One region of the Enterobacter sp. DVT3837 genome, then DNA from elsewhere that is predicted to be linked to it. Evidence: predicted binding sites of a transcription regulator. Region 1 holds the regulator's gene; the other holds the start of a gene.
The links. The regulator LexA, encoded in region 1, represses DNA repair genes until DNA is damaged. The targets are predictions, from matches to a motif close to TNCTGTATGTACATACAGNA.
Positions count from the first base shown of each region.

Region 1 (7,250 bases):
GGGATGATTGCCTTTACGCTGCTGAGCTAAATGCGGTGATTTGCCAAGGCTAAAAATAAGGCCCGGTAGCGTTAGCGCTTACCGGGCCTTAATCATTCTGCGAATGACAGGCCGGGAAGAGTGAAAACTCCGCCCGGCTTTTTATTATCACTCGCCCTGCGTTGAACTCTCAATCGTCAGACGCACATCAGACGTAATCAGTTCAGCCAGCATCTGGTAGACCTTCAGCGTCTCTTCCGGTTCGGCATCGCCCGTATCACTGATAAAGCCTTCATCACGCAGCGTCAGAACCAGTGAACTGAAGACCGCTTTGTCGAAGAATTCAGGAGCGTTAATACCGTGCAGAACGGACAGGCGCTGTGCCAGCGTCCGGCTCTCTTTCTCCAGCGTTCCACGGTTGATAGACGGGTTCGCACTGAGCAACCAGAATGTAATGGCATAACGCTGCAGCGTTTCACGCGCACCGGCCGCCAGCAGTTGCAGGGTACGGGAACGTGACGGATTGATATGCAGCTCGTCGTTCACAACAGTGATCAGCCCCTGACGACGCAGTTCTTCCGTCAGTTTATCCAGCTCGCCAGCCAGTTCATCCTTGCTCCAGCGCAGGAACAGCTCCGCTTTCAGCATCGGGTAGAGCGTGTCAACGTGACGCAATAGCTCCTGGCGTGAAATACGACGATGCTGGGTGATGATTGCTGCCATGAGTGACGGCAGCATCAGCATATGGGCGATATTGTTGCGATAGTACGTCATCAGTACGGCCTGCTCGCGCGGCAGAATGATGATGTCGCCGATCGTGTCCTTTTCGACTTCGAACTTGTTCATCTGCAACGCGTGATCGATAAGCTCACTGGCGCTCGCAGAAGGTACCGTCGAGTCAACCGAGTACGGGACGTTGCGCATCATATCGAGATAACAATCGAGCTGCTCTGTCAGCTGTTCGCGAGTCAGTGAGCGCTGGCGAGACGCCAGAAGCGCCGTGCAACACAGGTTCATGGCGTTAGCCGCACCGGCGTTGTTAATACGCACCATCAGCTCATACGCGATGCCGTTGACCGTTGGCGTCAGCCAGGCCGGACGCACCGCTTCGATAGGATCGATGGACTCGCGCCACTCCGGAACGTGATGGTTCAGGTACGTCATCAGCGGCATCGGCTCGCCGAAGTTCACGTAGCCCTGACCGAGATTGCGCAGCTTGCTCAAGCCGCGCAGCATTTGCGGCAGGCTCTCTTTCTCTTTAGTCGCGCCACGCAGCTCTTTAGCGTAAGTCCCCACCTCCATCACATGCTCATAGCCGATGTAGATTGGCACCAGCGTGATTGGACGAGTTCCTCCGCGCAGCATGGCCTGAATGGTCATGGACAGCGTGCCGGTCTTCGGATCGAGCAGACGGCCGGTACGGGAGCGACCACCTTCCACAAAGTACTCAACGGAATATCCGCGGCTGAACAACTCACCCAGATACTCGCGGAACACCGTGGAGTAGAGCTTATTGCCCTTGAAGGTACGGCGAATAAAGAAGGCGCCCAGTCGACGGAAAATCGGGCCAGCTGGCCAGAAATTCAGGTTAATACCGGCCGCGATATGCGGCGGTACCAGCCCCTGGTGATAAAGCACATAGGAGAGAAGCAGGTAGTCCATGTGGCTGCGGTGGCAGGGGACATAGACAATTTCATGGCCATCATGCGCCAGTTGGCGTACACGCTCGGCGTTATGGACGTTGATGCCCTGATAGAGACGGTTCCAGGTAAAGCTGAGAATGCGATCGGACAGACGAATCATCTCGTAAGAGAAGTTCGCTGCAATCTCTTCCATCAGTGCAATGGCGTTCTGCTGGGCTTTCTCATGTGAAATCTTCTTGCTGCGCGCTTCGTCTTCGACGGCACGGGCAATCGCTTTGGAGGCCAACAGCTTGTTGAACAGATCCTGACGCGCCGGGAGACGCGGCCCAACGGCAGCGAGGCGCTGACGGGCGAAGTGCATTCGCGCTACGCGCGCCAGTTTTTGCGCGATGATCTTGTCGGTGCCATGCTCGTCCGCCATTCGACGCAGCGAAACGGAAGGGGAGAAACGCACAAAGCTGTCGCGTCCCAGCCAGGAGACTGCGAAGAACTTCTGGATGCCGTTAAGCATGCGCAGCGGTGGATTCTCTTCACCTTTTTCACGACCCGGGCGACGACCAAACATCACCGATACTGGCACCATCTGCACATCCAGATCAGGATTGCTGCGGTGCAGGTCGAGATAGTCATGGAACAGCTTGATGGACTCTTCTTTTGGCGTGTAATAGGTAAACACGCGCGGTCCACCGTGAATGAACACGTAGCGCGGCAGCAGAGTACCGTCAACTTCTAGCGGTTCAAGCGGGTCAGGTAAGTCATGCGCCAGGCACTGGGCGCGAAGCGTCAGTAAGTCTGCCTTCGAGTTATAAGGCAAAACGTACATAATGGGGCGCGACGTATCGAGCCCCAATTCCAGCGCGGGTTCTGCTGGGATAGACTTGCTTTTTACCAGGATGCTTAATGGTAAATTAAGTAATTTGTAGTAAATTCGTGGCCAGCCGGACATAAACGATGTAAAGCCTCTGGTTAATAATGCAATTGCGGCGCAAGGATAACAGAAAGCGCGCAAAATTTCTGTTGTTACCCGTCATACTTCAGGCGGCAGCGAAACGCGCTGCCACTATAGTTACTGACGCTATTTCCAATAAAAGGTTCTTTTAATGGCCAATAATACCACTGGGTTAACCCGAATCATCAAAGCCGCCGGCTATTCCTGGAAAGGTTTCCGTGCCGCGTGGATCAATGAAGCCGCCTTTCGCCAGGAGGGCGTCGCCGCTATCATCGCGGTGATTATCGCCTGCTTCCTTGATATTGATGCAATAACACGCGTTCTTCTGATCGGCTCCGTACTGTTGGTGATGATAGTGGAAATTCTCAATAGCGCTATTGAGGCCGTTGTTGACCGGATTGGTTCAGATTTCCACGAGCTCTCTGGCCGGGCAAAAGACATGGGTTCCGCTGCCGTGTTGCTGGCGATTATTACTGCGGTCATTACATGGGTCACGCTGCTTTGGTCACATTTCCGATGAGCCTCGAGGAATAATTAAGTCCCTGGTTTTTTGTGCAGTTTTTGGTTCCAAAATCGCCTTTGACTGTATATACTCACAGCATAACTGTATATACACCCAGGGGGCGGAATGAAAGCGTTAACGACCAGGCAGCAAGAGGTGTTTGATCTCATCCGGGATCATATCGGCCAGACGGGTATGCCACCCACGCGTGCGGAAATCGCTCAGCGTCTGGGCTTCCGTTCTCCGAATGCTGCCGAAGAACACCTGAAAGCGCTGGCGCGTAAGGGCGTGATTGAGATTGTTTCGGGCGCGTCACGCGGTATCCGCCTGCTGGTGGAAGAAGAGACGGGCATTCCGCTGGTGGGGCGTGTTGCTGCCGGTGAGCCTTTACTGGCACAGCAGCATATTGAAGGCCACTACCAGGTCGATCCGGGGATGTTTAAACCGAGCGCTGATTTCCTGCTGCGCGTAAGCGGCATGTCGATGAAAGACATCGGTATTCTTGACGGTGATCTGCTTGCGGTTCACAAAACGCAGGATGTGCGAAACGGCCAGGTTGTGGTCGCGCGTATTGATGACGAAGTGACCGTTAAGCGTCTGAAAAAACAGGGTAATACCGTACAGCTGCTGCCTGAAAACAGCGAATTCTCCCCGATTGTGGTGGATCTTCGCGAACAGAACTTCTCTATCGAAGGGCTGGCAGTAGGGGTGATTCGCAACGGCGAATGGCTGTAATCTCTTCCTGACAGGCTACGGCGTTGCTGTAGCCTGCTTCCTTTACCTCTCCCGGTATTTTTCATGTCACTGCTGACGGCATCAGATAAGGCATTGTGGCGTCTTGCACTGCCGATGATTTTCTCCAATATTACCGTGCCCTTGCTGGGTCTGGTCGATACTGCTGTTATTGGTCATCTGGATTCACCTGTTTATCTTGGCGGCGTGGCGATTGGCGCGACGGCAACCAGCTTCCTGTTTATGCTGCTGCTCTTTTTGCGCATGAGTACTACCGGGCTCACGGCACAGGCGTATGGTGCCAGAGATCCTCTGCGTCTGGCCCGCGCGCTGGTGCAGCCGCTCATTCTTGCGCTTGGTGCGGGAGTATTAATCGTTGTATTGCGCTCGCCCCTGATTGACCTCGCGCTTCACATCGTTGGCGGTAACGAGGCAGTGCTGGAGCAGGCGAGACGTTTCCTGGAAATTCGCTGGCTCAGTGCGCCGGCATCACTGGCTAACCTGGTTCTGCTGGGGTGGTTACTGGGCGTGCAGTATGCCCGCGCGCCCGTCATTTTGCTGGTGGTGGGAAACCTTCTCAACATTGTGCTTGATGTCTGGCTGGTAATGGGTCTGCATATGAACGTGCAGGGGGCTGCACTGGCGACGGCAATTGCCGAATACGGGACTTTTATCATCGGTCTGTGGATGGTCTGGCGCGTGCTGGCGATGCGCGGGATCTCTCTTGCGCTACTCAAAACCGCATGGCGCGGCAATATCCGTAAGCTGCTGGCACTCAACCGCGACATCATGCTGCGCTCACTTCTCCTTCAGCTCTGTTTTGGCGCGCTGACGGTTTTCGGGGCTCGGCTGGGGCCAGACATCGTCGCGGTCAATGCCGTATTGATGACGCTACTGACCTTTACCGCCTACGCGCTGGACGGTTTTGCCTATGCTGTGGAAGCACATTCCGGGCAGGCGTACGGTGCGCGCGAAAGCGGGCAGCTTCAGGATGTCTGGCGGGCAGCCTGTCGTCAGTCAGGGCTGGTGGCACTGGCATTTGCGCTGGTTTATGCCGTTTTTGGCGAGCAGATCATTGCATTACTCACCTCACTTCCCACACTGCGTGAACTGGCGAGCCACTATCTCATCTGGCAGGTGATCTTACCGGTGGTCGGTGTCTGGTGTTATCTGCTGGACGGCATGTTCATTGGGGCTACGCGCGGAGCCGAAATGCGTAACAGTATGGCGGTGGCAGCAGCAGGGTTTGGTCTGACGCTGCTGACGCTTCCCTGGCTTGGCAATCACGGTTTGTGGCTGGCGTTGGCCGTTTTCCTCTCGTTGCGGGGCCTGTCTCTGGCCTTTATCTGGCGCCGTCACTGGCGAAATAATACCTGGTTTCCTTCCCATCACGATATATCGTGACGGTTAAAGATTCCGAATATCAAAATAGCTGCAGAATCCTTAACTACAATTATTATCACGTCCAGCAGAAAAGAACGTAACGGACGTTACGACCCGACGCTTAACAAGAGGACACGATGATGAATAAAGACGAAATCAGCGGCAACTGGAAGCAGTTCAAAGGTAAAGCGAAAGAGCAGTGGGGGAAGCTGACAGATGACGATATGACCGTCATTGAAGGTAAACGCGATCAGCTTGTCGGTAAAATCCAGGAACGCTACGGCTACGCAAAAGACCAGGCGGAAAAGGAAGTCGGCGACTGGGAAAAACGCAACGACTACCGCTGGTAACCGGGTTATACCCGAAAGTACAAGGAAGTACACCCTGAGGGCGGCCATGAGCCGCCTTTTTCATTGCTAGCGAGGTTTTTTCTTCACAACGATTGTGTGGTCGTGCTGGCACTTATCGTGATGGCTGCATGATTCCACCTCGACACAGGCAGAACACAGCCCATGTGCTTCAATAACATTATGACGCAAGGCAAAGCCCATTTTGGCCGCCAGCGTATGCATAATGTCTTCAACACCTTCAGCCCCTTCTTCTTTTACCACGCCGCAGCGGTCGCAGATAAACATGGCTGATGTATGGGTTGGCTGGTCAAACAGGTGGCACAGCACATAGCTGTTTGTGGATTCAACCTTATGCACGAACCCTTGTTCCAGCAGAAAATCGAGCGCGCGATACACCGTAGGCGGTTTGGCCTGCGGCTCGCTTTCGCGGAGCAGGTCGAGCAGATCGTACGCGCTGATGGCTCCCTGTTGCAGGCTCATCAGGCGTAATACCTCAAGGCGCTGCGGAGTCAGGCGCACATTGCGTTGCGCGCAGAGCTTTTCGGCCTGCGCTAACAGCTCTTTTGTGGACTTATCCATTTAGCACCCCGGATGTTATAGGACGGAAAACCCTCACTTTATCATGTTCTGGTAAAAACACCGAGATCCGCCTGTCTGTGCTATACCTGACGCATTGCAAACCGGGAAACGAACAATGAAAAGACCTGACTGTATTCGACACTGGCGCGACGTGGAAGGCGCTGATAACTCAACCTATCCCGACAGCGACGAGCGTTTTTCCATCGGTGCGCCGCTGGCTCGCAAGCTCGGGCTGGGGCGTATTGGTATCCATCATGAGCGTTTACCCCCCGGACGTCGGACATCCTATCCTCATGCGGAAAGCGACGAAGAAGAGTTCATTTACGTGCTTGAAGGCTATCCTGAAGCCTGGATTAATGGCTATTTGTGGAAACTTGAACCCGGCGATAGCGTAGGGTTTCCCGCCGGAACCGGCGTCTGCCACACCTTTATCAACAACACGGACGAAGAGGTTCGACTCCTGGTAGTTGGCGAAGCCAACAAGAAGCACAACCGCATCTACTATCCGCTCAACCCAGTGTATGCCGCCACGCGAGAAGATCGCTGGGTCGATCACCCGCCCCAGTTTTTTGGGCCGCATGATGGAAAACCTGGGAAAAAATAATTTCCTCTTCTATAAATATTGAGGGCCGTCACAAATTACAACAGGTCTGGTTAGAATTTAACTTAAGGAAATAGCGGGTCTTTTTGTACTTATTCACAGCAATAGTTCGTACCTGTTTGGGTGATAACAGACAGGGGTTATTTCATAACAGACTATAAGACGAGCATACTGTGAAAAAACATTTTAAATTTTCGGTGGTTAGCATCGCCGTCTCCTTGTTTATGGCAAATCAGGCCGGAGCAGCCAATACCTGGACAGAAGCACGTAGCGATGCGATGGGGGGGACGGGGGTCGCGGCTGGGAGCTATGGCAGCGGGGTGTTAATCAACCCGGCGTTGCTTGCAAAGGCGAAACCTGACGATGGTATCACGGTGATCCTGCCATCTATCGGTGCGCAAATTTCAGACAAAGACAACCTGCGCGATAAGATTGATGACATCAGCGATGATGTCAGCGCCTATCGCAGTACCCTGGATAATATCAATCTTATCGATCTCCTTAATCCTTCCAGTGCTGCATCGCGGCAGGT
Region 1 is NZ_JBWDLA010000001.1:1,106,132-1,113,381, reverse strand. It holds gene gntU (gluconate transporter) at 1-30, shown strand, start outside; gene plsB (glycerol-3-phosphate 1-O-acyltransferase PlsB) at 148-2,568, opposite strand; gene AC0XWG_RS05440 (diacylglycerol kinase) at 2,723-3,091, shown strand; gene lexA (transcriptional repressor LexA) at 3,200-3,808, shown strand; gene dinF (MATE family efflux transporter DinF) at 3,872-5,209, shown strand; partial or broken gene AC0XWG_RS05425 (hypothetical protein) at 5,206-5,280, shown strand; gene AC0XWG_RS05420 (CsbD family protein) at 5,329-5,538, shown strand; gene zur (zinc uptake transcriptional repressor Zur) at 5,605-6,117, opposite strand; gene AC0XWG_RS05410 (cupin domain-containing protein) at 6,233-6,721, shown strand; gene AC0XWG_RS05405 (conjugal transfer protein TraF) at 6,892-7,250, shown strand, end outside.

Region 2 (7,250 bases), on a different contig from region 1:
AAAATCATCACGCGTTGCATCAACACGGCCCATTTGCCAAAATCAGTGGTTGCCCTGTTTACTCATCCTGGTGAACTTTCCGCCCGCTCTGGGGAGACGCTGTACAAAGCATTTTCGGGAAAAGAAGCTTTATTGTTGCAACGGACACAACAGCTTCATGAGCAAAAAAAAGCGGGAGTTATCTTTGAATCCGAGGAAGTTATTGGTTTACTGACGGATGTTCTGAAAGAGCCATCAGGTAAAAAAGTAAACCTTAATACCCGTCATCAATTTGTACCTGGTGCGACAGCCCTATACAAAGGCGATAAGGTGATTTTTAATCTCGATAAATCTCGTTTGCCTGCCGAGTGTATCGAGAAGATAGAAAGCATACTGCGCGACTTACAAAAAGTTTAGCCTGTTTAATGATACACGCGAGAGTCTTCATTAATTTCCAATATCCTTAATGCGTTACATGCTGCTTCGGAATATATACATCCGAAGCAGTTATTTTCTGCACTATAGCCCAGTGTTGTTAAAAAGATCTGTTTACTTCTCCCAACCTGATTGTTACCACAATCTAAAGATCCAGTTTTTTCTAGTTTTCCTTAACTAGTTCCGCAGTTCACCCCTCAACCTGCATATCAGAACTCAGAAGGTAACCCATCCCGGAATACTGATTTCATACACCAGATTAACTGGGACCACGGTCCCACTTCCTACTTGCGTGTCAGAACTCACCCGTCAAGCCCGCTTGGAATATCGATTCCACACGCCGGATTTAACTGGGACCACGGTCCCACCTCCTACTTGCGTGTCAGAACTCATCCTTCAACCCCGCCTGGAATATCGATTCCACACGCCGGATTTAACTGGGACCATGGTCCCACTCTATTCAGCTGTTTCTATCACAATACAGATTTTAAGATTGTTACTGTGATTCCTGTATTAGGTGCGTAAGAAGATTATGTTCGTTTTGTTCCCTGGTGCTTCCTCGCTCACTCGCGGGCTTCACCCTGTCGTTCGGCTGCGGCGAGCACTACTGGATCTCTCAGAAAAGCAGAATTTATCTGATCCTCGCAACGGGAATATCTTTCCAGCGGGTGGTGTACGCAGGGGAGAGCATATCGCGTTTCATTTGCCATGATGGCGCTATCCCTCGCCCGGCAAACCAGATCTGTCCCAGACCGGAATGATTAATGCCATCGAGAACCTTCATCAGCTCAGAGCTGTGAGGACGTGGCGGACGTTCGTCGAACAGCTGCAGCTGCGAAACGCCGGAGCCGGTGAAGTCATTCAGCATCACACCGGCTTTGGCATACAGGTGCCCATCCTTCCAGATACGCTCCAGAGCCGTTGTGGCGGCCGCAATAATGTCCCGGGTGTCCTGAGTGGGTGTAAGCAGTTTCTCCGTGGCCACGTTGCCGTAGTAAGGCTCTTTAACGGCGAACGGAGACGTTTTGATGAAAACGGAAATATGCCGGCAGTACTGGCGCTCTTTCCGCAGCTTTTCAGAGGCCCGCTCTGCGTACTGACAGACAGCCTGGCGGAGCGAATCGTACTCCGTGATTTTCTCTCCAAAGCTGCGGCTGCAGACGATCTGCTGTTTCGTCGGTGGTGCTTCCTCAAGCGACATGCAGCTTTCCCCGTTCAGTTCGCGTACTGTTCGCTCGAGAACGACGGAGAAATTTTTGCGTATAAAGGCCGGGTTCGTCAGGGCCAGATCGAGCGCGGTCCTGATACCCAGTACATTAAGTTTGCGTGCAATACGGTTTCCCACGCCCCAGATCTCTTCGACCTGCTGCAGTGAAAGCTGTTTCCGCGTTCGCTGAGGATTCCCCCTGGTCAGGGCGAGCACACCACGAAACTGTTTCCACTCCTTTGAGGCCCACTGGGCTGATTTTGCCAGGGTTTTCGTCGGCCCGGCACCCACGCCGATGGTCAGACGGGTACAGTCATACACGTGCTGGCGCAGCTGCCGGCCGAAGTCCTCCAGGTCCATGCAGTGCTCAACGCCGGTCAGGTCGAGGAACATCTCGTCAATCGAATACTGTTCCACCCTTGGGGCCAGCTCCTCCAGGCAGCTCATCACGCGCGCTGACATCGAGGCATAAAGTTCATAGTTGCTTGAGAACGCGTATATTTTTTCCGGATACGTTTCGTTTTTCATCTGAAACCACGGCATGCTCATTTTGATCCAGGGCTTTGCCTCGGCACTTCTTGCGATAACGCAGCCATCGTTATTACTGAGCACCACAACCGGCTTTCCTTTCAAATCCGGGCGGAAAACACGTTCGCAGCTGGCATAAAAGCTGTTCACATCGGCCAGGGCAAACATCAGTACATCTCCCTCGGGCGGTGGATGATGTGCGTGACGACGCCAAAGATATCCAGATCGTCCGGGTCGGGATAAATCGGCGGCCAGGCGGCGTTCATTGGCTGCAGCGTCAGTCGTGGCGTCAGCAGAAGCCGTTTAACCGTAAACTCCCCCTGCACACTGGCCACAACAATATCGCCGTGCCGGGGCTTCTCTGCACTGTCCACAACCAGCAGATCGCCATTGTAAAGGCTGCCGTCGGACATGCTGTCACCGCTGGCACGGAGATAGTAAGTCGCGCTTGGGTGCCGTATGCAGTAATCATGGAGATCCAGGTCGGACTCGACATAGTCAGCGGCAGGGCTCGGAAAACCGCAGCTGGCCAGGTCTGCAAACAACGGATGGGCCTGTGGCGGGAGTGCTTTCCCGGTGCTGAAAAGCTGCAGTTTCATCTTTCCTCCTGACGTCTAAATATGCTGGATATGCATACAGTATATTTAACAGCGTGAGGATAATCCAGATCACCTGCTTCATGAACAGGGTGAGTAATCTAAGTTACTCAAAATGCTATTTAATATCATTATGGGACATTTAAATTACTCACAATGAGAAGTATGGCTTTTATTTTGCCATTTTGCTCTTATAATATGTATCAAATTGAGTTTAATTGACGGAGCATAATGATGAATATTTACTGCGATGATGGTTCAACTAATGTTAAGCTGGCATGGTTTGAAGGAAACGAGCTGCAGACCCGGGTTTCTGCTAACTCCTTCCGGCATGGCTGGAAAGTGGCGGAATTCAGTGCCGCAACGTTCAACTATCAGGTGGGCACGCTGAAATACACCTGGGACCGCGTCAGCCGGGATGCCATCCCGACAACAAACGTGGAATACCAGTACGGTGATCTCAACCTGCTGGCCGTGCATCATGCCATGCTGAACAGCGGACTTGAGCCGCAGCCGGTGAGCCTGACCGTGACGCTGCCCCTGAGCGAGTATTATGACGGGGACTGCCAGCGGAACGAGGAGAACATCCGACGCAAACGAGAAAACCTGATGCGTGAGCTGGTTCTGAATAAGGGCAGGGCATTTACCGTAACGGACGTGAAGGTGATGCCTGAATCACTGCCGGCGGCGTTCTCCCGTCTCGCGGAGCTGAAGCCCGGACCCGCTGAGACCACCCTGATTATCGATCTCGGCGGAACCACGCTCGATGCCGGCGTGATTGTCGGACAGTTTGATGATATCAGTGCGGTACACGGCAATCCGTCTGTCGGCGTGTCACAGGTCACCCGCGCAGCTGCAGGCGCGCTGCGGGCTGCAGACAGCGAAACCAGCGCGCTTATTGCTGACACGGTCATCCGCAACCGCAATGATCGTCAGTATCTGCAGCGAGTGATCAACAATGCCGGAAAAATTGACGATGTTCTGAACAAAATTACAGAGGCAATCACTTCCCTGGGCGCGCGCGTCACCAGTGAGCTGACGGCCTTCAGGAACGTTAACCGGGTATTCCTGGTCGGGGGAGGGGCATCCCTCATTGAAGAGGCTATCCGTCAGGCCTGGCCTCTGGCTCCTGACCGTATCGAGGTTATCGGCGATCCGCAGCTGGCACTGGCCAGAGAGATTGCCCTTTACAATAAAGAGGACTAAACGTGCCGGACGGCCAGTATTCTTTCTATCTGCACAGCGACGATCGCACCGACATCGCGGCGATGGCGACCATCAGCACCATCTCACAGCCCCTGCGCGGTGACTTCATCCGGACCGCCGCCACCGCCGGGGCGGTGATGTACCAGACGGATGCCCGTTTACCGGCGCTGATCCCGGTGTTCTTTGACGGGCATCTGAGCGCCATCCGGCTTTGTGCCGTGATGGCGCTGGTATCCGGCACCTGGTCTTCACTCTCAGGACTTCCTGATGAGCCTGATGGTGGCGTGGCGGCTCTGGCCATGTCACCTGAGACGGAATACCAGCGCCGGCGTTACACCCTGACGCTTCAGGATGACCGGAGCAGTGAACGGGTTGAGCGTGTGCTGACGGGCGTGTCATCCCGCCTGCGCGGAGAGCTGCTGAGAAACCTGATTATCACCGGTCTGGCCCTGCATACGACCGCACCGGAGCTGCCGCGGCTGCTGGCCAGCATGCCGGTACCGCCCGGCACGGTCAGCGAGCTGCAGGTTCTGGTTCAGCAGATGGCTGGTACGGCTGACGTGAGTATGGCTGCAGTGCCGGAGAAACCAGCGGAGCCTGCCGCACCGGTATCCGCAGAAGCGACCAGCATAAAGAAAAATATGCGCCGGGCATTCGGAGACTAGAACATGTCAGTGATTAAACAAAAAGCAGTGCAGTGCATTCATAACTTTCTGCGCGCCCGGAACGTGCCTGAATCTCAGTGGCCGGAACGGGTCAAAAAGACCGGCAGGGGAATGATACTGGCAGGCGTGGCCGTCGTGGTTCCCGGCGTTCTGGTTGATAACATCTCCCTGCCGGTGACAATCGCGATGCAGGTCTGCTATGCCTCACTGATCGGCCTCGGGGTTCTCCTGGCGTTTGACGAGAAAAAACCAGAGGGGCGGGGATGAATATGAACATTAACCTGAAGGAAACAGTATGCAGCTTGAAGAACTGACAGGAGACGAACGTACGCTGGTCGTTGTGGCACTGCAGGCGTTGTTCCGCGAGAGATTATCCGCATCAAATGCCGTCTTTACGGTATGTAGCCTGTCCGGAAAAGAGCAGCCGCCGGAAGATATTTTTGGGCTGTGTGAAGTAGAGGATGCGCTGAGACGTATTGGTGCAGCTCCTGCGCGTTAAATCCGGCCCCGTACACTTCAGAAAAAAACGGCAGGGTGACATCTCATCCCTGCCGTCAAAACTAAACGCTTAATTTTTCGGCGATTATAATGTATTGTTTTGTGATGTAAATCACATTTTAATTTAATGTGAAATTTTCCCTCCGTTTTATATCTCCCGAAAAAATTACCCGCCGTGCCTTCACGCTAACCCGGCCGCTGCGGTCGCAAGGGTTCACGTTGTCTCCGTCCTCACCCGTTCGCGCCCTGCACGGTGCATTCAGCCCGTGAAGGGCTTGCGCTGCGGCTTCGGCGTCGCCCTGGCGTCCTCCGCTTTACGCCGTGTTTTTGTGGCGGCACGGCGCAAGAGGGTGCCGGATGCTGAGGACACAACCATGTTCAGACTGACCTGTATTGAACCCGATAACGGCGAGTTTGCCGTCTATATCAATCACCATTACCTGGGGAGTGAAGATGCCAGCGGAGAGCGACTTTCTCTGGAGGAGGTTCTGGAGCAGCTCTCCCTGCTGCCGGGCGTGGAATTACAGACCCTGCTGGAACCTGTACCGGAGTGCGATGACTGGTGCTGGAACGACATCGCCGATCGCGTCCTGCCGCCGCTTCCAGCATGTCGTGATGATGTGACGGTGGCAGGGCTCATCGCCAGGCTGAAGCAGTACCCACCGGATGCACTGTGTATGGGGACGTTCTGGCTGGAAGATGACTTTCTGTCGCTCGATGGCAGTCTGTCGGAGGAGGAAATTGCAGAAGCCATGCGTATCTGCGACCACAGCCACGATGCAGGCATCGGTTTTAACTGGGACACGCTGCAGTTCGCTATCGACCACGTGAAGGGGCGCTAAAAAAAAGGACACCTTCCGGGGAGGGGTGTCCTGAAATGTGTCATATTCGTTGTAAGTGAAAACCCATCAGATGTTTTCGGCACAGATAATTGCACAATCGCTGCCTTTTTTCACCTGCCATATATCCGACTCAAAAAAAAGACGTCTCCGGTCGGGGACGTCCTGAAATCAAAGGCACACATGTCAGATAACGGCGCGAATCCATTATCAGTGTGCATTCTGCCATACACTCACGTACTCATCAGCTACCAGAACCGGTAACAAAGGTTGTCGGTTCTCTCCGCCTTATTGCCGCCAACCGGCGGCGAGTTCAACGCCGTGCCTTCACGCTAAACCGGCCGCTGCGGTCACAAGGGTTCACGTTGTCTCCGTCCTCACCCGTTCGCACCTTTCACGGTGCATTCAGCCCGTGAAAGGCTTGCGCTGCGGCTTGCGGCGTCGCCCCTGCGCCCTCCGCTTTTCGCCGGGTTTTTGTGGCGGCACGGCGCAAGAGGGTGCCGCATATCAGAGAGGAGTGTGTCTATGTCCCGTTTTATTCTGGGTGACTGCGTGCAGGTGATGTCCCGTTTTCCGGCGCGTGCCGTCGATTTTATTCTTACCGATCCACCGTACCTGGTTGGCTATAAGGACCGTACCGGCCGCACCCTGGCCGGGGACAACTCTGCCGAATGGCTCCAGCCCGCCTGTCATGAAATGTACCGCGTGCTGAAAAATGACAGCCTGATGGTGAGTTTCTATGCCTGGAACCGCGCGGATCTGTTTCTGAATGCGTGGAAAACGGCCGGTTTCCGGGTGGTTGGCCATATCGTCTTTGCCAAGAGCTACGCCTCAAAATCGACGTTCGTGGGTTACACCCATGAGAGTGCCTACCTGCTGGCAAAGGGAAGGCCGCAAACCCCGGACCGTCCCATCCCGGACGTGATCCCCTGGAAATACACGGGCAACCGACATCACCCGACGGAGAAGCCGGTGCAGAGCCTGCGGCCGCTGATTGAATCGCTCACGCGTCCGGGGGCTATTGTCCTTGACCCGTTCGCCGGCAGCGGCTCCACCTGCGTGGCAGCCGCCGAAGCCAGCCGCCGCTATATCGGGATCGAGATGCTTGAGCAGTACCACGCCGCCGGCGTTCGACGTCTGGCACAGGTTGAACGGGCAAGAAGGATGCCGGCGGCCAATGACGGCGCGTTTTACCCCGACTATCCGGAGGCGGCATGAACTACCCGGGCCTTGAACACCTGCGCGCGGACGTGGCCGCGCTCAGCAATGCCATGTGTGACGTGCGGATGCTGCTGAA
Region 2 is NZ_JBWDLA010000004.1:45,515-52,764, forward strand. It holds gene AC0XWG_RS24700 (ParB/RepB/Spo0J family plasmid partition protein) at 1-396, shown strand, start outside; gene AC0XWG_RS24705 (Y-family DNA polymerase) at 1,046-2,317, opposite strand; gene umuD (translesion error-prone DNA polymerase V autoproteolytic subunit) at 2,317-2,748, opposite strand; gene parM (plasmid segregation protein ParM domain-containing protein) at 2,980-3,951, shown strand; gene AC0XWG_RS24720 (plasmid partitioning/stability family protein) at 3,954-4,616, shown strand; gene AC0XWG_RS24725 (hypothetical protein) at 4,620-4,883, shown strand; gene AC0XWG_RS24730 (hypothetical protein) at 4,912-5,115, shown strand; gene AC0XWG_RS24735 (hypothetical protein) at 5,489-5,956, shown strand; gene AC0XWG_RS24740 (DNA methylase) at 6,479-7,171, shown strand; gene AC0XWG_RS24745 (hypothetical protein) at 7,168-7,250, shown strand, end outside.
Region 2: the regulator LexA is predicted to act here: its motif matches at 2,771-2,790, upstream of umuD (translesion error-prone DNA polymerase V autoproteolytic subunit).